Regions from separate parts of the Catenuloplanes sp. NPDC051500 genome, predicted to be linked through region 2. Evidence: riboswitches for the same ligand, from Rfam matches in the RefSeq annotation. Region 2 holds a riboswitch; each other region holds the start of a gene.
The links. Region 2 has a riboswitch for cobalamin ahead of ACIA8K_RS05540 (CbtB-domain containing protein). Riboswitches for the same ligand answer to the same signal wherever they lie in the genome.
Positions count from the first base shown of each region.

Region 1 (7,166 bases), on a different contig from region 2:
CGACCAGATGCGTGAGCCGCTGCGCGCCGAGCGTGGTGGTAAGCCCGATCGTCAGCTCCGGGACCACGAACGACGCCCGCTCCGACGCCACCCGCTGATCGAAGAAGACGGACAACTCAAGCCCGCCCCCGCCGCACGGGCCGTCGATCGCCGCGATCCACACCGCGGGCGACCGCATCACCGCGGCGGGCAGGGACTGATAGCGGGTCATCGCGTACACACCGGCCAGCGGCGAGCGTTCCAGCAGTCCACCGGCCCCGGCCGCGGACAGCAACCGCACCGCGCCAAGCACCGCGCGCGCGGCCGGCGCCGGCAGCCGCGGTCCCGCGTCCGCCTTGGCGCTGAGGTCCGCGATGTCCCAGTGCGTGATGTACCGCCCCGGCACCGCACTCCCGACCACCACCGCACCGATCCCGGGATCCCGCTCGACGTCGCGCGCCACCCCCAGCAGCGCCTCGACGATATCCCGGTTCAGATAGTTGTGCGGCGGCGCGTCGACCAGAACGGTGAGCACCCGCCCGTCCCGCGCGATCCTGATTGTCACCGTACGGATGCTGACGGGCCGTTGTTGACACCCTGTTGACGGCCGCCCCGGTCCGACGCCACGTCCGGCCACGGCAGCACCTGGGACGTCCTGGTCCGCGACCGTACCGCAGGCACCACCGCCCCGGTCGCGGCCGGCGACCCCGGCGTCCACACCTCCGTCCAGGCCGTCACGCCGGACGGCGCCACCCTGGCCTACTGGTCCGAGGCCGCCGCCCTCGTTCCCGGCGACACGAACGCCGCCGCGGACGTCTTCGTGGTCGACCCCGGCTGCCGCTGACCGTTCCGCGGTGCCGCGCCCGGGTGCCCGGCCGGCGTGACGCAGCCTCGTGGTCAGGCCCCGCTCTCGGCCGCGTTCCGGACCACGACGGTCCGGCAGACCAGGTCGCCGATCGTCTGCCGCCTCGCCGTGACCAGCGGCAGCAGGTATCCGAGGTAGCAGACGGCGGCGTCGAGGAGGTGGGCCAGGTCGCGCAGCGCGGCCCGGCCCACCCCGATCGGCCGCCCGGTGCCGGCGTCGGCAAGCCGGACGCCGAAGAGCCTGCGGCCCCAGCTCTGCCCGGTCCGCCCGGCCAGGTACCAGCGGTTCCAGCAGAACAGCCCGAAGGCGAGCAGGCCCACGACCGCCGCGATGAGGCGCGGGGCGCCCGGCGTGTCGAGGAATTCGGCGGCCACGAACAGCGGAACGGCGACGAGCCCGTCCACGGTGTTGGTGCCGACCCGGATGAGCCAGGGCGCGTAGGTCATCGATGTCTCCCATAGCCGCTGAGGGCACTTCTGATCGGCTCCGGCCGACCGCGTCAAGATTCGCAGTGCCGGCCGTGACCGCGCGTCAGTGGGAAGTGAGGTCCTCGCGGCCGTCCGGTCATCCGATCGGATGACCGGACGGCGCGCATCAGGGGCGTACGGCCTACCGGCCCGTGCGAACGTCCGCGGCGGCCGCGACCATGCGGGTCAGCGACGCCTCCACCTCGGCGTACCCGCGGGTCTTCAGGCCGCAGTCCGGGTTCACCCACAGCCGTTGCGCGGGGACGGCCTCGACCGCACGCCGCAGCGACGCGGTGATCTCCGCCTGGGACGGCACCCGCGGGGAGTGGATGTCGTACACCCCCGGACCGACGCCCCGGCCGTACCCGGCGGCGTGCAGGTCGTCGAGCACCTCCATCCTGGACCGGGAGGCCTCGATGCTCGTCACGTCCGCGTCGAGCGCGTCGATCGCGGGCAGCACCTCCCCGAACTCGGAGTAGCACAGGTGCGTGTGGATCTGGGTGGCGTCGTCCACGCCGGAGGTGGCCAGCCGGAACGCGCCGACGGCCCAGTCCAGGTAGGACTTCTGACCGTCGCGGCGCAGCGGAAGCGTCTCGCGCAGCGCCGGCTCGTCGACCTGGATGACCCGGATCCCGGCGCGCTCCAGGTCCGCGGTCTCGTCGCGCAGCGCCAGCGCGACCTGGTTGGCCGTGTCCGCGAGCGGCTGGTCGGTGCGCACGAACGACCAGGCCAGAATCGTGACCGGGCCGGTCAGCATGCCCTTGACCGGCCGGTCGGTGAGCGACTGCGCGTAGGACGACCACTCGACTGTCATAGCGCCCCGCCGCGCTACGTCACCGTAGATGATCGGCGGGCGCACGCACCGCGAGCCGTAGGACTGCACCCAGCCGCCGCTCGTGGCCGCGAAGCCGTCGAGCTGCTCGCCGAAGTACTGCACCATGTCGTTGCGCTCCGGCTCGCCGTGCACGAGCACGTCCAGCCCGAGCCGTTCCTGAAGGCGGATCACGCCGAGGATCTCCGCCCGCATCTGGTTGCGGTAGCCGAGCGGGTCAAGCGTGCCGGCCCGCAGCGCGGCCCGTGCCTTGCGCAGCATCGCGGTCTGCGGGAACGAGCCGATCGTGGTCGTCGGCAGCGGCGGCAGCCCGAGCCGGGCCTGCTGCGCGGCGGCCCGGCCGGCATAGGCACCGCGCCGGGAGTCCTCCGGCCGCAGCGCGTCGAGGCGGGCGCGGACCCCGTCGTTGCGCCAGGCCGCGGGCGGCGGGCCGAGTGGCTCGGGCAACGCACCGGCCGCCCCGGCCAGCGCCACCACCTCGTCAACCTTCTGCCTGGCGAAGGCGAGCCGTTTCCGCAGCTCAGGAGCAAGATCCAATTCAAGATCGAGATCCACGGGTACGTGCAGGAGCGAACACGACGTGGCCACCGCGACCTCGCCCGCAAGCCCGGTGAGCGTGGCCAGCCGCGCCGCCGCCGTGCGCAGATCCGTGCGCCACACGTTGTGCCCGTCGACCACCCCGGCCACGATCGTCTTCTCCCGCGCGTTCCCGGCCGCCGCGAGCGCGTCCAGGTTGCCCGGCCCGGCGACCAGGTCCAGGCCGACCGCCTCGACCGGCGTGTCAAGCAACGCGGGCAGCGCGTCACCGAGCTCGCCGAAGTAGGTCGCGACGAAGATGCTCGGCCGGCGTGCGACCGCGGCGAGCGCGATGTAGACCGCCCGGAGCGCGTCGATCTCCTCCGCGGTACGGTCGGCCGCGTAGGCGGGCTCGTCCAGCTGCACCCAGCGCACGCCCGCCGCGGCCAGCTCGCGCAGGATGTCCGCGTAGACGGCGACCAGGTCGTGCAGCCTGTCGAACGGCCGGAACCCGCCCGGTGCGCCCTCCGCCGCCTTCGCCAGCAGCAGGAACGTGGCCGGCCCGACGAGCACCGGCCGGCTGTCGATGCCGAGCGCGCGGCTCTCCGCGTACTCACGCAGCGCCTTTGTGGGTGTGGCTGTGAAGACCGTGTCCGGGGCGATCTCCGGGACCAGGTAGTGGTAGTTCGTGGCGAACCACTTGGTCATCTCCAGCGGCGGCTGCGCGTCCGTGCCACGCGCCATCGCGAAGTACGTGTCGAGGTCGCTGAGGCCCAGCCCGGCGAACCGCGCCGGGACCGCACCGACCGCCACCGCCGTGTCGAGCACGTGGTCATAGTAGGAGAACGTGTTGGACGGGATCGCCTCGATCCCCGCCTCACGAAGCGTGCGCCAGACGTCCGCGCGCAACCCCGCGGCGATCTGGTCGAGCTGCCCGGCGTCGATGCGGCCGGCCCAGTAGGCCTCGACCGCCCTCTTCAGCTCGCGATCCGGGCCGATGCGCGGATAGCCGAGCACCGTGGTGTGACCGAACATGTGAAACCTTCCCTCGAGGTCGGCGGACCCGTCGGAAAGGCTGGGTGAGGCACGGCGGCCGGTCTGCGCCTCCGGTGACCCGCCCTGGCCCTCCCGAGGGACCGTCGGCAGCGCACACCGGTCCCGGTGTACGCGGTGCGGGCAGGTCTTCGGACTCGTGGGCGCGTCACTCGTTCCTACCGGCCGTCGCTTCCCAGGCTCCGATTGCGGAGCCCAGTGCTTGATGACGGCTTTCGTTCCCACTCACCGCTGCGGGGCAGTCCCGGTTTCCCACCGGGTTCCCTCTTACGACGCCGTGGGCGACCACGGCGAACCAGCACTGCCCGACATCCTACGGCCTCGGCACCGCTCAGGCGTCCCGGCGGTGCAGGACCACCGCCCCGATGACAAGCGACGCCACGGACCACGCGGCCAGCACACCGAGACCGGCCCACGGCGTGATCGGCGGGCCCGTCGTCGCCTGGACGGACAGGCCGGACGGCATGGGGGCGAAGCGGCGCAGGGCCCGCTGTGTGTCCGGGTCGGTGACGGTCGTGGCGATCAGTGGGGGCGCGTAGAGCAGCACCAGCACCAGCACGACCGCGGCCGAGGTCGCCGGGTCCCGGAGCGCCGCGACGACGCCGAGCGCCAGCAGTCCGATCAGGATCAGGTAGAGCACCGACCCGGCGGCGGCGCGCAGCCCGGGACCGCCGACGGGCAGGATCGCGCGGCCGGCGGCCAGGCAGCCGAGCACCGCGAGCCCGCCCGTGACAAGCGTCGACGCGCTCACCACGAGAGCCTTGACCCCGAGAACCACAAGCCGCCGGGGTACGGCGGTGAACGTCGTCCGCAGCGATCCCCCGAGGACCGAGACCGCCAGCAGCACCACGAGCGCCTGCCCGAGCCGCACCCCGGCCAGGGTAAGCGCCGCCGGGTCGAGACCGCACTCGTTGCGCGGGCACGCGGCGACCGCGAGCAGGCTGACAAGCACTGTCACCGCCACGATGGACGGCAGCAACAGGTGGACGGCGGGCTCGGTGCGCAGCCGCGTCCACTCCGCGTGCAGGGCCGGGATCACAGGTCGGCCCGCCGCAGCCGCACGCCCGCCAGGACGAGCGTGAGCGTGGCGTACCCGGCCAGCACCGCGAGCCCGCCCCAGGCCGGCAGCGGGAAGTACCCGGCCATCGGCACGTAGTTGGCGATCACGTGGGCGTACGCCGGCTCGGTCTGCTGCACCGCGAAGGCCGCGGCGGGAGTGACCCGCAGCAGCCACTGCGACGCCCCCGCGGGCAGCCCGCCCACAACCGCCGCAAGGTACGGCAGCACGACAACCGCGACGGCCAGCCCGGCCGCGGGCAGGCTGCGCCGGACCAGCGCACCGAGCCCGAGGGCGAGCAGCGCCACCCCGGCGGTCAGCAGCCCCACCGTGAGCGACAGCGTGACCACGTCCGGGACCGGCAGGAACGGCCTCCGGGACCCGTTGGCGTGGAGCACCCGTTCCGCGACCGGCACGACGAACGCGGCGGCGGCAGTCCCGGCGGCGAACATGGCCGCGCCGAGCACCGCGGCCTTCGCGAGCAGGATCCGGGCGCGGCCGGGGGCGGTCAGCGCGGTCACGCCGACCAGGCCGAGGCGCAGTTCCGCGGTGATGAACTGGACGGCCACGACGATCACCACGATCAGGCCGATGACCAGGCCGAGCAGCGTCATCTGGGTGCCGGGTCCCTCGCCGGCGAGGGGTGCGATGTCGCCGTTGCCGCTGACCGTCCAGACGCCTGCGGACTCCTCCGCGCTGCCGGGGTGGTGGACGGGGCCGTCCGGTTCGGGGTCGGCGCCGACGTCGTCGCGCAGCCACCCGCCGCCGGGTACGGCCCCGGTCAGGCCGAGATTGTCGAACGTGGCGGTGGTCGTGGACAGGCGGGCCTGAGCGGTGCCGCCGCCGACGCCGTTGTGCACGGTCAGGTCGCTCGGCGAGGTGACGAACAGCCCGATCTCGACCGGGCCGGTGAGCGTGGCGGTCCCGACCCGGGTCCAGGTGACGCCGTCGGCGGACTCCTCGCCGGTGAGCGTGCCGCCCACCCGGGTCAGCCGCAGCCAGCGTGGCGCGCCTGTGGACACGGCGCCGGGCAGGCCCGCGACGTCGTGGACGAAGTCGTGCTGGAGGCGTACCCCGTGCTCGGCGGTGGTCATCAGCGCCACGTAGCCGGAGCCTTCAGTAGTGCCGCGCTTGGCGATGATCCCGGCCTTCGCCCACGGGACCAGGCCGGGGACGATCGTGTCGTGGTTCGGCGGCGGGTAGGTGATGATCCCGGTCATCGAGGTCACCCGGACCGTGATCGTGCCGTCCCCGGGCAGGGGCTTGTGCACGAAGTAGAATTTGTCGCGCACGGATTCGCCGCCCGGCCCGGCCGGGGGTGTCGGGCACTCGACGTCGACGGTGCCCTTGGAGCAGACAGACACGCTGTTCGCGGCGACGAACAGGCCCAGGCCGACGATCAGCGCGGCCGTGGCGACGGTGCCGAGCACCAGGCCGCGTACCGTGCGGAATTTCGTCAACTCCGCGTGCAGGAGCCGGCTCATCGGTAGTCCACCTCGTCCCGGGTCAGCGCGAAGTAGGCGTCCTCCAGCGAGTCCGCGCCCGCGACCAGGTCGGCCACCGTGGTGTCGGCCAGGACCCGGCCCCGGCCGGCGACCACCACGTGCGCGGCGATGTGCTGCAGCTCGCTCATCAGGTGGCTTGAGACAAGCACGGCCCGCCCCTGACCGGCGAGGCCGGCCAGCAGCCCGCGCATCCACACGATCCCCTCCGGGTCGAGGCCGTTGAACGGCTCGTCGAGCATCAGCATCGGTGGGTCGCCGAGCAGCGCGGCGGCGATCCCGAGGCGCTGCCGCATGCCGAGCGAGTAGGCACCGGCCCGGCGGCGTCCCACCTCGGCAAGCCCGGTCAGCGCTAGCACCTCGTCGACCCGGCGGGCCGGGAAGCCCTGCGAGTGGGCCAGCCAGAGCAGGTGGTTGCGGGCGGTCCGGCTCGGCTGGACCGCGCCCGCGTCGAGCAGCGCGCCGACCTGGGTGAGCGGCCGGCGCAGGGTGCCGTAGCGGACGCCGCCGACGAGCGCGGCGCCGGAGTCCGGCGCGACCAGGCCGAGCACGACGCGCATCGTGGTGGACTTGCCGGCGCCGTTCGGGCCGACGAAGCCTGTGACGTGCCCCGGCCGTACCGTGAAGGACATGTCGTTCAGGGCGGTGGTCCGCCCGTAGCGTTTGCGGAGGCCGGTGACCTCGATCGTGGATTCCATGGCGGTGAGTTCTACGGACCGGCAGGTAACGCGGGCCGAACACGGCCTGTCATTCCGCTGTTAGGGGCGGACCGGCATCCTGGTCGGATGCGGACGGTACGGCTGAGGTTCACCATCATGTACGTGGCGCTGTTCATGCTCTCCGGCGTTGCGCTGCTCACCCTCACCGGCCTCATCACGGTCTCCGGGTCGAGGCA
Region 1 is NZ_JBITDX010000011.1:141,227-148,392, forward strand. Features, by position in the region: gene ACIA8K_RS23125 (enoyl-CoA hydratase/isomerase family protein) at 1-544, opposite strand, end outside; gene ACIA8K_RS23130 (RDD family protein) at 877-1,290, opposite strand; gene metE (5-methyltetrahydropteroyltriglutamate--homocysteine S-methyltransferase) at 1,454-3,694, opposite strand; cobalamin riboswitch at 3,817-4,027, opposite strand; gene ACIA8K_RS23140 (ABC transporter permease) at 4,044-4,751, opposite strand; gene ACIA8K_RS23145 (hypothetical protein) at 4,748-6,253, opposite strand; gene ACIA8K_RS23150 (ABC transporter ATP-binding protein) at 6,250-6,969, opposite strand; gene ACIA8K_RS23155 (sensor histidine kinase) at 7,057-7,166, shown strand, end outside.
Region 1: it holds a riboswitch for cobalamin, as region 2 does, so the genes downstream of both, metE (5-methyltetrahydropteroyltriglutamate--homocysteine S-methyltransferase) here and ACIA8K_RS05540 (CbtB-domain containing protein) in region 2, are expected to answer to the same signal.

Region 2 (7,166 bases):
GTGTCGTGGGCGCCGGACGGGAAGCGGATCGCGTTCCGCGGCGGCCAGTGCGAGGCGATCTACGACGCGTGCCTGACCGTGGGCACGATCGCCGGCGCCGTGGAGGAGGACTTCGCCTCGTTCGGCGGTGGCGGGCAGCGGGACGGGTTCGCGGCCGTGCCGGCGTGGCGGCCGGACGGCATGCGCCTGAGCTGGACCGCGTCGCTGGAGGGCGGGGCGCTACAACTTGTCGAGTATGACCTGTCCGCCGGGACGAAGCGGACGCTCGGCGTGCCTGGCGACCGGGAGCTGAGCTATCTCACGACACGGACCGCGTTCCTGACCGGCGAGCGGGACGGCCGGTCGTGGGTCTTCCGGCTGGACACCGGCGGCAACGTGCGCGTGCCGGTGAGCAAGGGGTCGCAGCCGGACCCCCGCCCCTTGAAAAGCTGACATAGAAGAAACAAAATATCTCCGGAGCCGTTCGGGCCCGTCGTGCGGGAGGCAGGGCAAGCCTTCCACCACCAGCGGCGGGAGCGTCGCCACGCTGCCTCATTCGCAGCGAGCCCGTTCGGAGCTGAACCATGTCCCCCAGAACACGTCTCTTCGCGACCGCCGCCACCCTGTGCGCGGTCGCCCTCACCCTGCTCATGATCCGGCCCGCACCGGCCGGAGCGCTGGCGGCCGACCCGGTGCGCATCATGGCGCTCGGCGACTCGATCACCGGCTCGCCCGGCTGCTGGCGCGCGTTGCTCTGGCAGAAGTTGCAGGCGGCCGGATACACAAACACCGATTTCGTGGGTACGCTGCCGGCGCAGGGCTGCGGCTTCGTCTACGACGGTGAGAACGAGGGCCACGGCGGCTACCTGGCCACGAACATCGCGAACCAGTCGCTGCTCCCGGGCTGGCTCGCCGCCACCGATCCGGACGTCGTGATCATGCATCTGGGCACGAACGACGTCTGGAGCAACATCGCGCCGGCCACGATCCTGGCGGCGTTCAGCACGCTCGTGGACCAGATGCGTGCCAGCAACCCCGCCATGCGCATCCTGGTCGCGCAGATCATCCCGGTCGACCCGCCGAGCTGCACCGAGTGCGCGGCGCGGACCGTGGCGTTCAACGCGGCGATCCCGGCGTGGGCCGCGTCCCGGACGACAGCGGCCTCGCCGGTCACCGTGGTCGACCAGTGGACCGGGTTCGTGCCGGCCACTGACACCAGCGACGGCGTGCATCCGAACGCGGCCGGCGACGTCAAGATCGCCAACCGGTGGTATCCCCCGCTAGTCCAGGCGCTGACCGGTACCCAGCCGACCCCGACGCCGACCGGGACCGGCAGCCCTGCGCCCACGCCGACGCCGACGCCCGCGGCCGGATGCACCGCCTCCTACCGGGTGACAGGTCAGTGGCAGGGCGGCTTCCAGGGCGAGTTGACGGTGGCGAACTCCGGCGTCACGGCCAGCCGCTCGTGGACCGCGCGGTTCACGTTCGGCGCCGGGCAGCAGGTGGCCCAGTCCTGGGGCGGCGTGGTCACCCAGTCGGGTGCGGACGTCTCGGTCGGCAACGCGGCCTGGAACGGCGTGCTGCCGCCGGGTGGGAATGCCACGGTCGGGTTCATCGGGTCGTGGACGGGGAGTAATCCGACAACTACCGCCACCTGCACTTTCGGATAAACAACTACAAAACACCACCAAACCCGAAAGGGGGTACGGCGGGAGCTGCGCTTCTGTCGTACCCCCTGGGTATTGTCTGGGGTCTGATGAGTATCGAGACGAACACTGATCTTGACGCAACGCTCCACCTCACGGGGCTTGCGGACCAGACGGGGCTTGCGGACCACACGGGTCTTGCCGACCAGCTGGGGCTTGCCGACCAGCTGGGTGTGCTTGACGACCAGATCACCGGCCTGGCCGAGCAGATCAACGCGCTGCCGCACGGCCGGGTGCGGACGTTCCATCCCCGGCGGGGGCGGATGAGTCCGAAGCACCACGACGCGATGGAGCGCCTCTGGGAGAGCCACGGCGTCGACGTGCCGCTCGACCCGGCCGACGCGCTGCCGCTCGACCTGGCCGCGCTGTTCGGCCGCGAGGCGCCGGTCGTGCTGGAGATCGGGTCCGGCATGGGCGAGGCGACAGTGGCGATGGCCGCGGCCGACCCGGGGCGCGACTACCTGGCGGTCGAGGTGCACACGCCCGGCGTGGGCAATCTGCTGGCGATGAGCGAGCGCCGCGGGCTGACCAACGTGCGGGTGGCGCTCGGCGACGCGGTCACGCTCGTCGGGCACCAGCTGGCGCCCGCCTCGCTCGACGCGATCCACGTCTTCTTCCCGGACCCGTGGCCCAAGGCGCGGCACCACAAGCGCCGGCTGATCCAGCCCGCACACCTCGGGCTGCTCCGCTCCCGGCTGCGCCCGGGCGGCACGCTGCACTGCGCCACCGACTGGGCGGATTACGCACAGTCCATGATGGAGAGCCTTACCGCGGAACCGGGCCTGACGAACGGCTTCGACCGTTATGCGCCACGGCCCGAGCACCGGCCGATGACCAAGTTCGAGCGCCGGGGCGTCACCGCGCATCGCCGCATCTACGACATGATCTTCTACCGCTCCGCCACCGATGAGGAGCAGCAACAGTTGTAGATAGATCACCTCCTCTTGTCGCGCGATTTTCACCGGGCGTAAGCTGCGCAGGCCACGGTGCTCGGGAAGCCGGTGTAAATCCGGCGTGGTCCTCGCCACTGTGACCGGGAAGTGCCCGTTCCACCCTCGCCACCGGACCTTCGGGTCTGGGAAGGCAGGAACGGGCGTGTTGATCCGGGAGCCAGGAGACCGGCCGTGGCGCCGCATCACATCGCCACGAGGCATGGACGAGAGGATCAACAATCATGCCGTCTGCCAGTTCCGCTCCCACCGCCGCGGTCGCCCCGATCAGGGTCCCGCTGCTCGCCTGGCTGCTCGCGGCCGTCGCGCTCATCGTGTTCTACCTGCTTCTCCAGGAGAACGGGCTGGTCACCACCGGCCAGGTCGCGGCGTACCTGCACGAGTTCACCCACGACGGCCGGCACGCGCTCGGCGTCCCCTGCCACTGAGCGCGGGGCACTCCGACATGACCACGCCCATAGTGTCCTCACCGACGCTCGGCGGCATCCTCCGGCGTGGCGCCCTCGCGGGCGTCGCCGGCGGGGTGGCTGCCTCCCTCGTCGCGTTCTTCGTGGTCGAGCCGGTCATCGAACGCGCGCTCGCCGTCGAGGAGGCCCGCACCGCAGCCGAGCCCGCCGAACCCGAGCTGGTCGGCCGGACCATGCAGGTGATCGGCGGCATGGTCGCCGCGATCGCTGTCGCGGTCTGCCTCGCGCTTGTGCTCGCCGTGGTGTTCGCGAAGGTGCGGCACCGGCTGCCCGGCCGGACCGACTTCGGCCGGGCCACGCTGCTCGCGTTCCTCGGCTTCGTCGCGTTCGCACTGGTACCGGCGCTGAAGTACCCGGCGAACCCGCCCGCGGTCGGCGACCCGGACACGGTGGACGCCCGCACCGCGCAGTACCTGTCACTGATCGCGGCCGCCGCGGCGATCGCCTGGCTTGCCGTGCTGGTCCGTCAGGTGCTGCTGGCCCGCGGGCAGTCCGGGCCGGTCGCGGTGACCGGCGGCGTGCTGACCGGCCTCGTCGGCTACGCGCTGATCCTGGTCATCTGGCCGGCCGCCACCGGAGAGATCCCGGCGGACGTGTCACCGCAGCTGATCTGGGACTTCCGGGTCGCGTCGCTTGCCGAGCTGGCCGCGATGTGGGCGGCCATCGGCGCGACGCTTGGCCTGCTGCTCACGCCGCGCCCGGCGAGAACCGTCCGCGACGTGGAGGCGACCGCTTCCGCGTGAGGCAACGCTCGATCGGGGTGCTCCGGTGTTCTCGCCGGAGCACCCCGTTCGCTGTGCGGACCGCGCGCGCGGACCTCCCCACCTGATCGCCGCGCGCCCCGATCAGGCCGGAACACGTCGAGCGTGTGCCGGGACAACCGCCCGCACGCCCAACCGGCCTGAACCTGGTGAGCGCGGGTGCCCGGGACAACCGCCCGCACTCCCCGACCGGCCTGGGACCCGGCGCGCGCGGGCGTGCCGAGGACGGATCCAGCTCATCCGTCGCGCGTGAGCGCGGCAGCGTGGCGGCGCGGTGAGCGGCATCAGCGACGACGGCCGGGCTTGCCTCTGAGCGGGCCGGGTCACGCTCGGGTCGTACCCTCGCGTCTGTGAATTGCCGGTTTTGACGTGTCTCACGGCATTAGTCTGAGGGCGCAGGAGCGGCGAAAAACGGGAGGATCAGGACGGTGACGACGACGGGCAGCATCGCCGTGACGGCGCCCGGCGACACGGACGCCGACTGGGTGGACCTCTCCCGCCGCTCGCTGGTCCCGGACGCCGCGGACCGGATCGCCGAGCTGGCCGCCAGGGTCGCGAACGCACCGACCGGCCTGGTGCAGCTGCTTGAGGACCGGCGCGCGCTGATGAGCGGCGGATATGCGCTGCCGGACGCGTGGGCCGGCCTCGGCGCCGTGCCTGCGGCGTCCACGCTTGCCGGCCTGATCCTCGACTCGGGGAGCCCGCTTGTGGTGCACGACGTCGAGGACGACGAGCGGGTCCCGCCGGACGCGCCGATCCGGCTGGCCGCCGCCCGCGCCTACCTCGGATATCCGGTCCGCTCCCGGGCCGGCGCGATCGTCGGCGTCTGCGCCGTGGTCGACTACCGGCCGCGCGACTGGACCGCGGCCGAGCAGTCGATGGTCGGGCACGCGGCCGAGGTGTGCGGCACTGTCGTCGCGGAGCGCGAGGCCCGGCAGACCACGGACCGGCACCGGCGCTTCCTGGACGCCGTGCTCGACAACCTGCACGACGGCGTGGTCGCCTGCGACGCGGACGGCCGTCGCGTGCTGATCAACGCGGCGATGCTGCGGTTCACCGGGCGCACGCCGGCGCCGTTCGCGCCCGGCGGTCACCCGCTCGACTTCGGGCTGCGGCACGCGGACGGGCGGCCGATGGCGCCGGACGACACGCCGCTCTCCCGCGCGTTCCGCGGCGAGGAGCTGCACGGGCTCGAGGTGCTGGCCGGCCCGGCCCTCGAACGCCCACGCGTGCTGCTCGTCGACGGACAACCCATCTCGGACGCGGGCGGCACCCGGCTCGGCGCCGTGATCGCACTGCAGGACGTCACAGAGCTCAAGCGCACCGAGCGGTTCCGCGCCTGCGAGCTGGCCGTCACGTCCGCGCTTGCCGAGGCGTCGAGCGCGGAGGAGGCCGGGCCGCGGGTGCTGGAGGCGGTGGTCGCCACGCTCGGCTGGGCGCACGCGGAGCTGTGGCTTGTCGACGGCCCCGGCGGCGTGCTGCGGAGTGCCGCGCACTGGAGCGCGCCGGGCAGCGTGGCGGAGATGCACGTGCCGGACCAGCTCGCGTACGGGCAGGGCCTCTCCGGCAAGGCCTGGCTCACCGGCGAGCCGGTCTGGATCCGCGACCTGGCCGACGGCACCGCGCTGCTGCCCGCGGACACCATCGAGACGTCCCAGCTGCACGCCGCGCTCGCCATCCCGGTCCGGTCCGGCACCGGCACGCTCGGCGTGCTCGCGTTCTTCGCCGAGGTCGTCGAGGATCCGGAGGACGCGCTTGTCGCGCTGCTGGCCGGCATCGCCGCACACGTCGGCCAGTTCCTGGAACGCCGCCGCGCCGAGGACCTGGAACTGCAGCTGGCCCGCAGCAAGGACGAGTACCTGGCGCTGATCGGCCACGAGATGCGCACGCCGCTCACCTCGATCAGCGCCTACACCAGCCTGCTCCGCGAGGCGTCGCCCGCGCAGCTGGCCGCGGACGGGCCCGCGCTGCTTGAGGTGATCGACCGCAACACCACGCTGCTGCGCGGGATCATCGACGACCTGCTTGACCTGGCCGCCCTCGACACCGGCCACGCCACAGTGCAGATGACCCCGTGCGACCTGGCCGAGGTGGTCCGCGAGGCGGTCGGCGCCGCGCTCTCCTCACTCACCGGCAGCTCCATCACGCTTCACGCCACACTTCCGGACTCACTCGTGCTGCCCGGCGACCGGATGCGCCTGCGACGCGTCCTGGACAACCTGATCGGCAACGCGATCAAGTACAGCCCGGACGGCGGCGCGGTCACCGTGACGCTGTCCGCGGACGGCGACTACGCCGCGGAGCTGGTCGTCTCCGACAACGGCATCGGCATCCCGCCGGACGAGCGCGACCGGCTGTTCTCCCGCTTCTACCGCAGCTCCCGCACCCGCGACCGGGCCATCCCCGGCAGCGGCCTCGGCCTGGCCATCAGCCGCGCCATCATCGAGCGGCACCACGGCACCATCGCCCTCCTCAACCCCGACTCCGGCACGTCCTTCCAGATCCGGCTACCACTCACCAGCGCGGAGTGACAGGTATCCGAGACCGAGAAGGGCCGGCGGTCAACTCGACCGCACCGGCTCGGCCAGGGCCGGCGGGGCGAACGGGACGCTCACCGCGTCGCGCGGGGCCGGGTCACCGGCCGGGTGGCGCCAGAGGCCGCGGGCGCGCAGGATCGGGAGCACACCCTCGCCGAACCAGTACGCCTCCTCGAGGTGCGGGTAGCCGGAGAGGATGAATTCGTCGATGCCGAGTGCGGCGTACTCCTCGATGCGGTCCGCGACCTCGGCGTGGCTGCCGACAAGCGCGGTGCCGGCGCCGCCGCGGACCAGGCCGACGCCGGCCCACAGGTTCGGCGAGATCTCCAGGTTGTCCCGGCTGCCACCGTTCAGCGCGAGCATGCGGCGCTGGCCCTCGGACTCGCTCTTGTGCAGTCCGGCCTGGACCGTGGCGATCTCCTGGTCGGAGATGCCGCGCAACAGCCGCCGCGCCTCGGCCCACGCCTCCTCGGAGGTGTCCCGGGAGATGGTGTGCAGGCGGATGCCGTACCGCTGGGTGCGTCCCTCGGCGGCGGAGAGCCCGCGGATCCACTCCAGCTTCTTCGCGACCTGCGCGGGCGGCTCACCCCAGGTGAGGTAGACGTCGGAGTGGCGGGCGGAGACCGGGCCGGCCGCGGCGGACGAGCCACCGAAGTAGATCTCCGGGACCGGGTCGGGCACCCGGTTGAGTCGGGCGCCCTCGACGTGCACGTGCTCGCCGTGCAGCGTGACCGTCTCGCCGCGCCACAGTGCGCGCACGACTTGC
Region 2 is NZ_JBITDX010000002.1:575,922-583,087, forward strand. Features, by position in the region: gene ACIA8K_RS05525 (hypothetical protein) at 1-432, shown strand, start outside; gene ACIA8K_RS05530 (cellulose binding domain-containing protein) at 564-1,649, shown strand; gene trmB (tRNA (guanosine(46)-N7)-methyltransferase TrmB) at 1,949-2,614, shown strand; cobalamin riboswitch at 2,653-2,827, shown strand; gene ACIA8K_RS05540 (CbtB-domain containing protein) at 2,860-3,063, shown strand; gene ACIA8K_RS05545 (CbtA family protein) at 3,081-3,845, shown strand; gene ACIA8K_RS05550 (ATP-binding protein) at 4,292-6,394, shown strand; gene ACIA8K_RS05555 (LLM class flavin-dependent oxidoreductase) at 6,425-7,166, opposite strand, start outside.

Region 3 (7,166 bases), on a different contig from region 2:
CTGGTCGCCGAGCAGTTTGAACCCTGAATCGCCGACTGCCGGGCATAAAAAAGGGCGGAAGGGAGACCCTCATCCGCCATTTCTAACTTATATCAGAGATGGGGTCTTGCCGCAAGACCCTATTCCTCCTGCACAATCGCTTGTCGAAGCCGTGAACACGGCATTTGAGGGGATTGTGCACATGCAGACCACCGCCAGCGCCTTCGCGCTGCCCGACCACCTCTCGGCCAAGGCCGATCCCGCACTGATCGCCGACGACGAGCGCCACTTCGCCGCCATGTCCGCCTCGATGAGCGCCCAGATCGACGACCTCTCCACCCGCCTCGACGCGGAGCGGAAGAACGCCGCCGGCCGCGGCCGCCAGGCCGTGGACCGGGACGAGGAGGTCAAGCGCCTCACCGCCCGCCTGCGCACGCTCCGCCGCTACAGCCTCGACCTCTGCCTCGGCCGAATGATCGCCGACGCCGACGCTGCCGACGCTGCCGACGCTGCCGACGCTGCCGACGCCACCGCCACCGCCACCGCCGACACCGATGCCGCCGACATCGATGCCGTCTACATCGGCCGGCTCGGCCTGACCGATGGCACCGGGCGTCGCCTGCTCACCGACTGGCGCTCGCCGGCTGCCGAGCCGTTCTTCGGTGGTACCCACAAGAACCCGATGGGCCTCGCGAGTCGCCGCCGCTACCGGTGGACGCGCGGCCGGATCACCGACTATTGGGACGAGGTCTTCACCCCGGATGCCCTTGACGGCCATGCCGCCCTCGACGACCAGTCCGCTTTCATCGCCAGCCTCGGCGGAAGCCGTTCGGCGCGCATGCGGGACGTGCTCGGCACCATCCAGGCGGACCAGGACGCGATCATCCGGGCCGGCTCCGGCGGCGCGCTTGTCGTGGACGGCGGTCCCGGGACCGGCAAGACCGTCGTGGCGTTGCACCGGACCGCCTATCTGCTCTACAGCGATCCGCGTCTCGGGCTTGGCAATCGCCGCGGCGGCGTGTTGTTCGTCGGCCCGCACGAGCCGTACCTCGCGTACGTCTCGGACGTGCTGCCGAGCCTCGGCGAGGACGACGTGCAGACCTGCACGCTGCGTGATCTGGTCCCGGAGGGTGCCGCGGCGGTCGTCGAGACGGATCCGGAGGTGGCGCGCCTGAAGTCGGGCACCGGGATGCTGACGGCCGTCGAGAACGCGGTCCGGTTCTACGAGGAGCCGCCGAGGTCCGGGACGGCCGGGCCGCATGTCACCCCGCAGGACTGGGCGGCCGCGTTCGAGGCCGCGGACGGCACGCCGCACAACGAGGCCCGCGAGCTGATCCGGGACGAGCTGGTCGCGATTCTGGTCGACCGCGACGACGCGGACCCCGGCGAGCTTCGCCGTGATGAGGAGCTGCGCGCCGCGCTGCACCGGGCCTGGCCGATGCTCGACGCCGCCGATCTGGTGGCCGATCTGTGGTCGGTCCCGGCCTTTCTGCGGCGGTGTGCACCCTGGCTGAGTCACGAGGAGGTGGCGACGCTGCAACGGCGGGACCGTACCTGGACCACCGCCGACCTGCCGCTGCTTGACGCGGCCCGCCGGCGGCTTGGCGACGCGGGGGCGGACCGGCGGGAACAGCTGCGGAGGGCGGCGGTGGCGGCCCGGCGGTCCCGGATGGCGACGGTCATCGACGATCTGATCGACTCCGCGGCCTACGACGACGGCGAGGGCCTGATGAAGATGCTTGTCCAGAAGGATCTGCACGAGGTGCTTGTCGACGGGGCCGTGCTGCCCGGCGGGGATCGGGACGCGCTGGCCGGCCCGTTTGCCCACGTCGTGGTGGACGAGGCGCAGGAGTTGACCGACGCGGAGTGGCAGATGCTGTTGCTGCGCTGCCCGTCCCGCAGTCTGACCATCGTCGGCGACCGTGCCCAGGCCCGCCGCCCGTTCACCGAGTCCTGGCAGGAGCGGCTCACCCGGGTGGGCCTGCACCGGATCTCGATCGCCGAGCTGAACGTCAACTACCGCACGCCGGCCGAGATCATGGCCGAGGCTGAGCCGGTCATCCGCGCGGCCCTGCCGGACGCGAACGTGCCGAACTCGATTCGCAGCAGCGGCCTCCCGGTCGTACACGCGGCGGTCGAAGATCTTGATCTGGTTCTTGAGATGCACCTGCACGAGGACGGCATCGCCGCCGTCATCGCGAGCGAAACCTTCCACAAGGGCCACGGGGGTACGCCGAGGGCGCGCGCCCTGACGCCGGAGCTGGCCAAGGGCCTGGAGTTCGACCTAGTGATCCTGATCGACCCCGGGGCCTGGCCGGCCGTGGACCGCTATGTCGCCATGACGCGTGCCACCCGGCAGCTGGTGATCCTGACCTGACGTAGGCTGCCGGTGGCACGAATCTGTTGCGAGGTGCCCCTTCCGTGCGCGGCGGGGGAGAATCTGGGAAGCCGGTGCGAGTCCGGCACGGGCCCGCCGCGGTGACCGGGGAGCTGCCGTCCACGCGTGAGAGCGCAGCCACTGGCCGATGAGGCTGGGAAGGCGGGCGGTGAGGTGACGATCCGGAAGTCCGAAGACCGGCCTCGCGCTGAGGTGGCCCTTCGGGGCCGGAGCACAGCGGGAGCCTGTGATGAGCAATGACCTGTACGAGATCATCCACCGTCGCCGGGACGTGCGGGGCGAGTTCACTGGTGAGCCGCTGCCGGAGGCGACGCTCGACCGGATCCTGGCCGCGGCGCACGCGGCGCCGAGCGTCGGGCTGTCGCAGCCGTGGGACTTCGTGGTGATCCGGAGCCGGCCGGTGCGGGAGGCGTTCCACGCGCATGTGCGGCGGGAGCGTGAGGTGTTCGCGGCGACGCTTGACGGGGAGGCGGCGGGCCGGTTCGCCCGGATCAGGATCGACGGGGTGCTGGAGTCGACGCTATCCATTGTGGTCACGTACGACGCCGAGCGTGGCGGCCCGGCGGTGTTGGGCAGGCATGCGATCGCGGACGCCGGGCTCTACTCCTCCTGCCTGGCCATTCAGAATCTGTGGCTGGCCGCGACCGCGGAGCGACTCGGCGTCGGCTGGGTGTCGTTCTACCGGGAGGAGTTCGTGCGGGAGCTGCTCGGCATCCCGGCCGGGATCCGCCCGGTCGCGTGGCTGTGCCTCGGTCCGGTCACCCGCCTGCACGACGTGCCGGACCTGGAGCGACACGGCTGGCGTACCCGCCGCCCGCTGTCCCTGGCCCGCCACACCGACCGCTGGGGCGCTCAGTGACGGCCGTGAAAGACCGAACGTTCTATCCGGTATGATGGCCGGATGAGGGAACCCAGGACGTCCGAGGCGCGTGCCCGGCTGCTCGCCACCGCGACCCGGATCTTCTACACCGAGGGCATCCACTCCGTCGGCATCGACCGGATCGTGGCCGAGGCGCAGATCACCCGGGCCACGCTCTACCGGCACTTCCCCGGCAAGGAGGACCTGGTCGTCGCGTACCTGACCGAGGCCGACCAGGCCATCCGCGCCCACGTGGAGCGGGCGCGGGCGGACGGGCTGACGCCCGTGGAGGTGGCACGGGCGATAGCGCACGGCATCGCGGACGACATCCGCACGCCCGGTTTCCGCGGCTGCGCGTTCCTGAACGCGGCAAGCGAATATCCCGACCCCGCCCACCCGGTGCATCAGGCCGTGCTCGTGCACCGGCAGTGGTTCCTGGACACGGTCTCGGAGCTGCTTCCCGAGCCCGCGGCCCGGCACTTCGTGCTGTTGCGCGACGGCGCGATGGCGTCCGGCTGCCTCAACGACCCGCAGTCGGTCTGTGAGACGTTCCTGCTCGGCGTGGAAGGCATCCTGACGACGGCCTGAGGAACAAAAAACTCTGCGGGGGTACGGGCCGCGGCCCGTACCCCCGCAGAGTTTGTGTGCTCGGTGGTTTCTAGGCGGGGATCAGCGCCGGGTGACCGGGCGTGACCGCGTCGAAGTCCGGGCGGATGCCGGCCTGGGTGAGCAGCCGGTGCACCTCGCGGCGCTGCTCCGGGAAGACGAGCGTGAAGACCGTGCCGGACCGGCCGGCGCGCGCGGTGCGGCCGCCCCGGTGCAGGTAGTCCTTGCCGTCCGCGGGCGGATCCACGTTCACGACGAGGTCGAGCTCGTCGATGTGGATGCCGCGCGCCGCCACGTTCGTCGCCACCAGGATTGTCGCGGTGCCGGCGCGGAACTGCTCAAGCGCGCGGGTGCGCTGGTTCTGCGAGCGTCCGCCGTGCAGCGCGACCGCCGGGAGGCCTGTCGCGCTCAGCCGGGTGGCCAGCCGGTCCGCAGCCCGCTTGGTCGCGACGAACATGATCGACCGCGGGTTGCGGGCCGCGATGTCTGCCGCGATCGCCAGCTTGTCTCCGGCCGCCACCTCGAGCAGGTGGTGCCGCATCGTGGTGACGCTGCCGGTGGGCGGGTCGACGCCGTGCGTGACCGGCTCGGTGAGGAACCGCCTGACCAGCCGGTCCACGGCCTTGTCGAGCGTGGCGGAGAACAGCATGCGCTGCCCGTTCCGCGGGGTCTGGTCGAGCAGCGCGCTGACCTGCGGCAGGAAGCCGATGTCGGACATCTGGTCGGCCTCGTCGATGACCGTCGTGGTCACCTGGTCGAGGCGGCACTGACCGGCCTTCACCAGGTCGGCGAGGCGACCCGGGGTGGCGACCACGATCTCGACGCCACGCGCAAGCGTCTGCGCCTGCGCGGCGGCGGAGAGACCGCCGACCACTGTGGCCATCCGCAGCCGCAGTGCGGACGCGTAGGGGGTCAGCGACGCGGTCACCTGCTGGGCCAGCTCGCGGGTCGGCGCCAGGATGAGCGCCAGCGGCGCACGGCTGACGGCCTTCTTGCCGTCGAGCAGCGTGAGCAGCGGAAGCCCGAAGGCGAGCGTCTTGCCCGAACCGGTACGGCCACGGCCGAGCACATCCCGGCCGGCCAGCGCATCGGCCAGCACTGCGGACTGTATGGGGAACGGGGTGGTGAGCCCGTTGCGGTGCAACGCCTTGGCGAGACCGGGTGCCAGCGGCAGGTCGGCGAACGTGCCGGCGCCGGTGGGCATCGGGGTCGTGACGACAACCTGGGCGGGCGGAGCGGAAGCCTCGATGGGCTTGCGCGGCGGGCGCCGACGGCCACGCCGGGGGGAGGACACAGTACCTGCGGTCATATGTCTGCAGATGCCTTTCTTGGACACGGCGCGCACCGCACCGTGACAGGAGGCATCGATGGAAACGAACCGAGGTGATATGGCAAAGAAAAAAGGCCCGGGTGGCGGCGCGCCGAATCGGTCACGCCACCACCCGGTGGAAAATCAGAGCGGGCGGATGTTGGCCGCCTGCGGGCCCTTCTGGCCAGGGGTGATGTCGAACTCGACCCGCTGGTTCTCCTCCAGGCTGCGGAAACCGCTGGAGGCGATCGCCGAGAAGTGGGCGAACACGTCGGCGCCACCCTCATCCTGAACGATGAAGCCGAAGCCCTTGTCCGCGTTGAACCACTTGACGGTGCCGGTGGCCATGTCTTCTCCTTCGCGAGCTGTGGGAGGTCCGCACTGCGCGAACCTCTCGTTGCCGCGTTTGATCGCCCGTCCGGAAAAGACGAAATATGAAAAAAGCGCCCGAAGGGTCCGGATACCCACCAGGCGCTGTCATTCATGCAACACAACGTCTACGGAATCAAAACTGCAACGAGAAGAACACTAACACGGTTTGGCTGATCTTCAGCAACGTTCGCTGAAACGGGCGACCGGGGACGACCCGGCCGCCCGGTGGATCAGTCCGGCAGCAGGCACCCGGAGAGCGTCAGATCGATGACGCGTGCCGAGGTCAGGCAGGTGGTGAACCAGTACGTCTGCTCGCCGTAGCCCCGCCCGGACAGCACCGAGACCGTACCGTCGGCCGCGACCTCGCACGGGTTGTTGAGCGTGCAGCGCCCGCCGTCCTCATTGCCTGTGTTGTTGATGCCGATCACCTGTCCGGTGGCCGAGCTCACGATCGGGGAGCCGGACGTGCCGCCGATCGTGTCGCAGCCGGCGTTGTAGCGGATCGAGTCCGTCCACGACCATTCGTCCTCACGAAGCGTGGGCACGAAGCCGTCGATCGCGCAGTTCCAGACGCGCTTCCAGTACCCGGACGGGATCGACATCGAGGTGCCGGCGCTCGGGCGGCTCGACGAGAGCGTGAGCGCGGTGGCGCCGTACGTGCTCTGCAGCGACGCGAACGTGGTGTTGAGCCGGTAGAGCGTGACGTCGGTGCCGGTCATCGTGGCGTAGAGGACCCGATCCGCGCGGACCGTGCCGAGCGCGCCGCCCGACGCGTTGAGCAGCGTGCCGCTGCGGGTGCTCGAGACGTTGCGCAGCACGGTGCCGGCGGCGATGAAGCCGCGCTCGTAGCAGTGCCCGTTGGTAAGCATCATCGCCCGGTCCGTGCTGACCGAGGTGGGGTACCGCACAAGCGACGCCGAGCAGTTGGAGAGCGAGATGGTCGACGCCAGCGTGGCCGCCTGGATCGCCGGAGCCGGGGCCGCAGAGGCCGGTTGTCCAAGAAGGACAGCCGCGGCCGCGGCGGCCGCTACGGTGGCGAGTGCCCGTCGAAGCTGCATGAAGGATCCCTTCCGCGAGGCGGCGGCTCGGGGTGGGCCGCCGAGCCGTACCCTCGCATCGGGGTTGATAGGTGTCAATAAACCAATATCACCCTGGTCCCGGTGATATGCCCCTCGACGAGCGGCGGCCATGATCTTCGTTAGCATTGCCGAGTTCGCTTACGGTGGTCGAAACGAGGGCAGATGCGACTTTTCGGACTGGGTAAGCGGAAGGTGCAGCACGATCCGAGCCAGCAGGCCGCGCTGCTCGCGCAGGTCCGCGAGGGTTTCGGCGCGCACGTCCAGGGCCGGTACCCGGACCAGGCCGCCGGCGTCACCCCGTTCCTGCAGGGCGACGACGGGCTGCTTGTCGCCGGCACGATCCTGCGCGAGTTCGCGGACACGGCCAACGACGCGCTCGCCGCCCAGTGCGCGGACCTCTACCGGCGCACCGGCCACCGGATGATGGTCGACAGGCGCAACTACCGGCCGCTGTGGAAGGAGGCCGGGCACGCGCTGCAGTGGCCGCTGTTCGCGCTCCCGTGCGGCTTCCACCCCTACATCCACGTGCAGGCCGCGGCCACCACAATCGGGCGCAACGCCGGC
Region 3 is NZ_JBITDX010000008.1:276,249-283,414, forward strand. Features, by position in the region: gene helR (RNA polymerase recycling motor ATPase HelR) at 182-2,356, shown strand; cobalamin riboswitch at 2,371-2,577, shown strand; gene bluB (5,6-dimethylbenzimidazole synthase) at 2,607-3,236, shown strand; gene ACIA8K_RS18875 (TetR/AcrR family transcriptional regulator) at 3,279-3,824, shown strand; gene ACIA8K_RS18880 (DEAD/DEAH box helicase) at 3,895-5,046, opposite strand; gene ACIA8K_RS18885 (cold-shock protein) at 5,296-5,499, opposite strand; gene ACIA8K_RS18890 (serine protease) at 5,754-6,581, opposite strand; gene ACIA8K_RS18895 (hypothetical protein) at 6,765-7,166, shown strand, end outside.
Region 3: it holds a riboswitch for cobalamin, as region 2 does, so the genes downstream of both, bluB (5,6-dimethylbenzimidazole synthase) here and ACIA8K_RS05540 (CbtB-domain containing protein) in region 2, are expected to answer to the same signal.

Region 4 (7,166 bases), on a different contig from region 2:
GCGTCTCAGCCGCCTTCCGTGCCTCCGACGTCTGAGCAGCTCTCCGGTCCTCCGGCGTCCCAGCCGCCTTCCGTGCCTCCGGTACCGCCGCTCCCGCGCCCACGTCCACCCGCGTCACCGCGAACCCGGCTTCCGCCTGCACCTCCCGAAGCCGGTCGCCGAACTCGCGCGCCGACCGCACCGGCACCCCGGACGGCACCCCCAGCACGGACCCCAGCAGGTCCGCGAGCCCTGGCACCGCCTGTACGCCAGGCGTCGCCAGCCCGTCCCGTACCCCGAATCCGATCTGTGGCAGTGCGCCTGTGAGCAGCGCGAACAGCACCTCGCCCAGCCCGGCCACGTCGCCGGACGGCGCGGCCCACTCGGTGCGCGAGATCGTTCCGACGCCGAAGTCGGACAGCAGTGGCCGGCTCTCCAGGTCGAGCAGCACGTTGGACAGTCGGACCGCGCCGTGCGGTACGGCCAGCCCGTGCGCGTAGGCGAGCGCGTCCGCCAGTCGCGCGCCCGCGGCAAGTGCCCATGCCTGGTCGACCGGCCCGGTGCGCAGCAGCGCCTCCGCGAGTGTGCCGCCCTCGCCGAGTCGCATCGCCTGCCAGGCCCGGCCGGTCGGGGTGACGCCTACCGCGTAGACGGCAGCGATGGCCGGGTGCGGGCCGAGCCGCCCGACCGCGCGGCACGCGTCCTGGAACGCGACAGCGGACGCGTGGTCCTGCACGTACCTGTGAAAGAGTTTCAGCGCCACCCAGCGCCTGCCGTGCTCGTCCCACGCCCGGTAGACGGTGGCGCCGCCGCCCGAGCCGATCCGATGCGTGCCGGTGTATCCGGCTGGGGTATCGATCCCCGGACCGCTCATCACGTCCACGTCCTGCTCCGTCTTCCGCACATCCCCGACGAAGCAGCCAACGCGACACCCCGCTCTCCGGCAACGGCCCCGATCGCAATGCAAGATCGGGGACCGTCACGAACGTGGAGGTGGAGCGCTACCGATCCTCGAGGTCGCCCTCGGTGCGGAGGTAGACCTCGCGGAGGCCGTCGAGCGCGTCGGAGTCCGGGTGTTCCCACATGCCGCGCTCGGCGGCTTCGAGCAGCCGCTCCGCGATGCCGTGCAGCGCCCACGGGTTGGACTGCTCGAAGAACTTCTGGTTCTCCTCGTCAAGCACGTATGTCTGGGCGAGCGTGTCGTACATCCAGTCCGCCACCACGCCCGCTGTCGCGTCGTAGCCGAAGAGGTAGTCGACGGTCGCGGCCAGTTCGAACGCGCCCTTGTAGCCGTGCCGGCGCATCGCGGCGATCCAGCGCGGGTTGACCACGCGGGCCCGGAACACGCGCGCGGTCTCCTCGGAGAGCGCGCGGGTGCGTACCGCGGAGGGCTGGGTGCTGTCGCCGATGTAGGCCTTCGGCGCGGTGCCGGTCAGCGCGCGGACGGTCGCGATCATGCCGCCGTGGTACTGGAAGTAGTCGTCGGAGTCGGCGATGTCGTGCTCGCGGGTGTCGACGTTCTTGGCCGCGACGGACATGCGCTTGTAGACGGTCTCCATGTCGCCGCGGGCCGGGACGCCGTCCACGCCGCGGCCGTAGGCGTAGCCGCCCCAGACCGCGTAGACCTCGGCCAGGTCGGCGTCGCCGCGCCAGTTCCGGCTGTCGATAAGCGGCAGGATGCCGGCACCGTAGGCGCCCGGCTTCGACCCGAAGACCCGCAGCGTGGCCCGTCGCGCGTCGCCGTGCGCCTCGAGGTCGGCCGAGACGTGCGCGCGGACAAAGTTGAGATCGGCCGGCTCGTCAAGCGCGGCGACCAGCTGCACCGCATCGTCAAGCAACGCCACCACGTGCGGGAACGCGTCCCGGAAGAACCCGCTGATCCGGATGGTCACGTCCACCCGAGGCCGGGAAAGCTCCTCCAGCGGGACGACGGCCAGCCCGTTCACCCGGCGCGAGGCCTCGTCCCAGGTCGGCCGCACGCCGAGCAGCGCCAGGATCTCCGCCACGTCGTCGCCGGCCGTGCGCATCGCCGCGGTGCCCCAGATGGACAGCCCGACCGACCGCGGCCACTCGCCGGTGTCCTCGCGGTAGCGGTTGACGAGCGACTCCGCCATCGCCTGCCCGGTCTCCCAGGCCAGCCGGCTCGGGATCGCCTTCGGGTCCACCGAGTAGAAGTTCCGCCCGGTCGGCAGCACGTTGATCAGACCGCGCAGCGGCGACCCGCTCGGCCCGGCCGGCACGTAGCCGCCGTCAAGCGCGTGCAGCAGGTGCGTCATCTCGTCGGTGGTCCGGTCCAGCCGGGGCACGATCTCCGTCGCCGCGAAGATCAAGATCTCTTCCACAAGCTCGGGGGTACGGATGTCAGCCCGATCGACAAGCGACGCCGCAGCCCCCGGGTCCCAGCCCGCCGCCTCCATGCCCGCGACAAGTGATTTCGCAAGCTCCTCGACCGCGTCCACCTCGGACATCGGCGCCGACCCGTCGTCGGTGAGCCCCAGCGCCTCACGCAGCCCCGGCAGCGCCGCGACCTGCCCACCCCACATCTGCCGCGCCCGCAGCATGGCCAGCACCAGGTTGACCCGCGCCTCACCGGCCGGCGGCTCGCCCAGGATGTGCAGCCCGTCGCGGATCTGCACGTCCTTGACCTCGCACAGCCAGCCGTCCACGTGCAGCAGGAAGTCGTCGAACTCGGCGTCGTGCGGCCGGTCCGCAAGCCCGAGGTCGTGGTCGAGCTTCGCGGCCTGGATCAGCGTCCAGATCTGCGCGCGGATCGCGGGCAGCTTCGGCGGGTCGAGCGCCGCGATGTTCGCGTGCTCGTCAAGCAGCTGCTCCAGCCGGGCCATGTCGCCGTACGACTCCGCCCGCGCCATCGGCGGCACCAGGTGGTCGACGAGCGTGGCGTGCGCGCGCCGTTTCGCCTGGGTGCCCTCGCCCGGATCGTTGACCAGGAACGGGTAGATCAGCGGCAGGTTGCCGAGCGCCGCATCAGGCCCGCAGGCGGCGGAGAGCCCGAGCGTCTTGCCGGGCAGCCACTCAAGGTTGCCGTGCTTGCCGATGTGCACGACAGCGTGCGCCTCGAAGTTCGCCGCCAGCCACCGGTACGCGGCCAGGTAGTGGTGCGAGGCAGGCAGGTCCGGGTCGTGGTAGATCGCCACCGGGTTCTCGCCGAACCCGCGCGGCGGCTGCACCATGACCACCACGTTGTTGCCGCGCAGTGCCGCGAGCACGATCTCGCCGTCCGGGTCCTGCGACCGGTCCACGTAGAGCTCGCCCGGCGCCGGCCCCCAGTGCTGCTCGGTCACGGAACGCAGCTCGGCCGGCAGCGTGGCGAACCACGCGCGGTACTCGCTCGCCGGGATCCGGACCGGGTTCCCCTCCAGCTGCTCCTCGGTCAGCCAGTTCGGGTCCTGGCCGCCGGCTGCGATCAGCGCGTGCATCAGCGCGTCGCCGTCCTGCGCGTCGACGCCGGGGAAGTCGCCCACGTCGTACCCACGCTGGATCATGGCTTTGATCAGGCGCACGGCGGAGGCGGGGGTGTCCAGGCCGACCGCGTTGCCGATCCGGGAGTGCTTGGTCGGGTACGCCGACAGCATCAGCACGATCTTCCGCTCGGCCGGCGGGACGTGGCGCAGCCGCGCGTGCCCGAACGCGATGCCCGCGACACGCGCCGCCCGCTCCGGATCGGCGACGTAGACGGTCAGCCCGTCCCTGTCGGTCTCCTTGAACGAGAACGGCACCGTGATGATCCGCCCGTCGAACTCCGGCACCGCGACCTGGGTGGCCGCGTCAAGCGGCGACAGCCCGTCGTCGTTGCCGTCCCAAACCGCCCGCGAGCTGGTCAGACATAGCCCCTGCAGGATCGGCACGTCAAGCTTGGCCAGCTCGCCCACGTCCCACGCGTCGTCCTCGCCACCGGCCTGGGCCGCGGCCGGGACCACGCCGCCCGCGCCGCCGGCGGCAAGCACCGTCACGATCAGCGCGTCCGCCTGCCGCAGCGCGTCGAGCAGGTCATCGCCGGGCGCGCGAAGCGAGGCGCAGAAGATCGGCAGCGGCTCCGCGCCGGCCGCCTCGACCGCGTCCGCAAGCGCGTGCACGAACGCGGTGTTCCCGGCCATGTGGTGTGCGCGGTAGTAGAGGATCGCGATCTTCGGGCCGGTCCGGTGCGCCGACTCCGGACGCTCCAGCCGGCCCCAGAGCGGCGCCTCGGCCGGCGGCGCGAAGCCGTGGCCGGTCAGCAGGATCGTGTCGCTGAGGAAGTGGTGCAGCTCCGCCAGGTTCGCCGGGCCGCCCTGGGCCAGGTAGAGGTGCGCCTCGGCCGCCAGGTTCGGCGCCACTGTGGACAGCCGCATCAGCTCCGCATCCGGCGCCGCCTCGCCGCCGAGCACAAGCAGCGGGCGCGCCTGCGCACGCAGCGCATCGATCCCCTCCTCCCAGGCCCGGTGGCCGCCGAGGATCCGGACCACCACCAGCTCGGTGCCGTCAAGAAGACCTTCAAGATCTTCCACCTGGGTACGCGAGGGGTTCGCCAACCGGAAGTCCGCGCCACTGGCACGGGCGCTGAGCAGGTCGGTGTCGGACGTCGACAGCAGCAGGACGCGGGCCACCGCGGGCTCCTCCCTGGGGTCCGCGCCCCAGATCGTGACGGATCGCGCGGCGACCGGAGTCTCCTGGCTCCCGGATCGGCGCTCGCCCCGACCTTCCCGCAATCGATCCTGTGCCGGCGATCCTGTGCCGGTGTGGTGCCTAGGATGCAGCAGTGGTCATGCTGGGGTCCGCTCCCCGGTGACAGTGGCGGGACCGCGCCGGATTCACACCGGACTTCCTCCACCGTCGCCGCGTTTCATGCAGTGCCCCTACTCTCCCGACCGCCCCTGCACACGTCAAGCCACCGGCGGTGATCTTGCTCGCCCCGGTTGTGACGCATGTCGGGGTTCTGCGGACGAACCCGAAACAGTCTCCGTGACAACCCGTAGTATCCGCCGCATGCCTCCGACCCCCCGCGCCGCACGCACCGGACCGGACGCGTGCCCCACCGCGCTCCAGGTGCACGCCGCGGCGGACGGCGGACTGGCCAGGGTGCGCATCCCCGGCGGCGTGCTCACCGCCGCCCGCGCCCGGGTGCTCGCCCGCGCGGCCCGCGAGCTCGGCGACGGCCGCCTGGACCTGACCTCCCGCGGAAACCTGCAGCTCCGCGCGCTGCCGTCCGGGGCGGAGCTGGAATTGGCCGACCGCCTGGCCGACGCCGGCCTGCTGCCGTCCCTGACGCACGAGCGCGCCCGGAACGTGGTCGCGTCGCCGCTGAGCGGACTCGACGGGCAGGGCGGTGCGGACGTGCGGCCACTTGTGGACGCGCTCGACACCGCGCTGTGCGCGTCGCCTTCGCTTGCCGGCCTGTCCGGGCGGTTCCTCTTCGCGCTCGACGACGGCCGGGGCGACGTGGCCGCGCTCGGCGCCGACCTCTGCCTGCTCGCCTCCGGCCCCGACGAGTTAACCCTGCTCATCGACGGTGTCGACGTAGGTTTACGCGCCCCCGCGGGCACCGCCCAGCGGGCTGTCGTCGCTCATCCGGGTGGCGCGGTTCGTCCCGGTGGTGCGGCCCATCTCGGTGGTGCGGCTCGTTCCGGTGGTGCAGCGCATCCCGCCGGTGTGATCAGTCCCTCCGGAGCGGCTGGTTCCGTCGGTGCCGACCGCTCCGCCGGGGTGCCGGGTCCCACCGCGGCAGGCCTGGCGGTGGCGGCCGCTGAGGCATTCCTCGCCGAGCGGGCCGCCCAAGGCTCGGCGGGCTGGCGGGTGTCCGAGATCGATCAGGGCGTGGCGCGGATCGCCGATCGCCTCGGTGTCCACGCCGCACCTGTCACTCCCGCCCTTGACCCGCCCGCGCCACCGATCGGCGTGATAGCCCACCCGGCCGCCGGCGTCGCGCTCGCGGTGATCATCCCGCTCGGCCGGATCTCCGCCACCCAGCTCGACCTGCTTGCCGACGTGGCCGCGACCGGCGGCGGCGAGCTGCGCTTCACACCCTGGCGCGGCGTGGTCGTCCCCGGCCTGCCGGACGCCTCCCACCTCCCCGGACTGGTCACGGCCGGGCTCGGCGCCGATGCGGACTCGCCCTGGTACGGCGTCACCGCCTGCACCGGCCTGCCCGGCTGCGCCAAGTCGCACGCGGACGTCCGCGTGGACGCCACGACGGTCACGCTCGGCGCGGCGCGGGCTGCCCGGGACGCGCTACCGGTCCACTGGATCGGCTGCGAACGTGCCTGCGGCCACCCGGCCACTCCGCACGTGCGGGTGCTGGCCACCGCGCGCGGCTACCGGGTGACCGGCCCGGCGCCGCTCGCGAGCCCGCCGCCGGCCGGTAACCGGACGTCACCCGCTGTCGCCGCTTCGTCCGGTCCACGGACGTCACCCGGTGCTTCGGCGTTGCCCGGCGCTTTGGCGTCACCCGGTGCTTCGGCGTTGCCCGGTGCTTTGGCGTCACCCGGTGCTTCGGCGTTGTCCGGCGGTTCGGCGTTGTCCGGCGGTTCGGTCTCACCCAGCGGGTCGGCGTCATCCGGCGGTTCGGCGTTGCCGGGTGGTTCGGCGTCGCCGGGCGGCCCGGCCTCGCCCGCGGCCCCGGCGGACGGTGTGGACCTCGACCGGCTCGCGGCCGCAGTTGCTGCCGCCCGTACCAGCTTCGCCTCACAGGAGACCGGCGCGTGACCGAATACGATTATGTCCGGGATGGTGCGGAGATCTATCGCCGCTCGTTCGCCACGATCCGTGCCGAGGCCCGGCTGGACGCGTTCCCGGAGGATGTCTCCCGCGTCGTGGTCCGCATGATCCACTCCTGTGGCATGACCGATCTGGGCGACGACATCGCGTACTCGCCGGGTGTGGTCTCGTCCGCCCGTGCGGCGCTCCAGGCCGGCGCGCCGATCCTCTGTGACGCCTACATGGTCGCGTCCGGTGTCACCCGCCGCCGCCTGCCCGCGGACAACGAGGTGGTCTGCACACTCCGCGACCCGCGTGTCCCGGCCCTGGCGCAGTCGCTCGGCACCACCAGGTCCGCCGCCGCGCTTGAGCTGTGGCGGGACAAGCTCGCCGGTGCGGTGGTGGCGATCGGGAACGCGCCGACCGCGCTGTTCCACCTGCTGGAGATGCTTGACCAGGGTGCGCCCCGGCCGGCCGCGATCATCGGCATCCCGGTC
Region 4 is NZ_JBITDX010000032.1:28,174-35,339, reverse strand. Features, by position in the region: partial or broken gene ACIA8K_RS37595 (protein kinase) at 386-853, opposite strand; gene cobN (cobaltochelatase subunit CobN) at 981-4,583, opposite strand; cobalamin riboswitch at 4,640-4,804, opposite strand; gene ACIA8K_RS37585 (precorrin-3B synthase) at 4,963-6,678, shown strand; gene ACIA8K_RS37580 (precorrin-8X methylmutase) at 6,675-7,166, shown strand, end outside.
Region 4: it holds a riboswitch for cobalamin, as region 2 does, so the genes downstream of both, cobN (cobaltochelatase subunit CobN) here and ACIA8K_RS05540 (CbtB-domain containing protein) in region 2, are expected to answer to the same signal.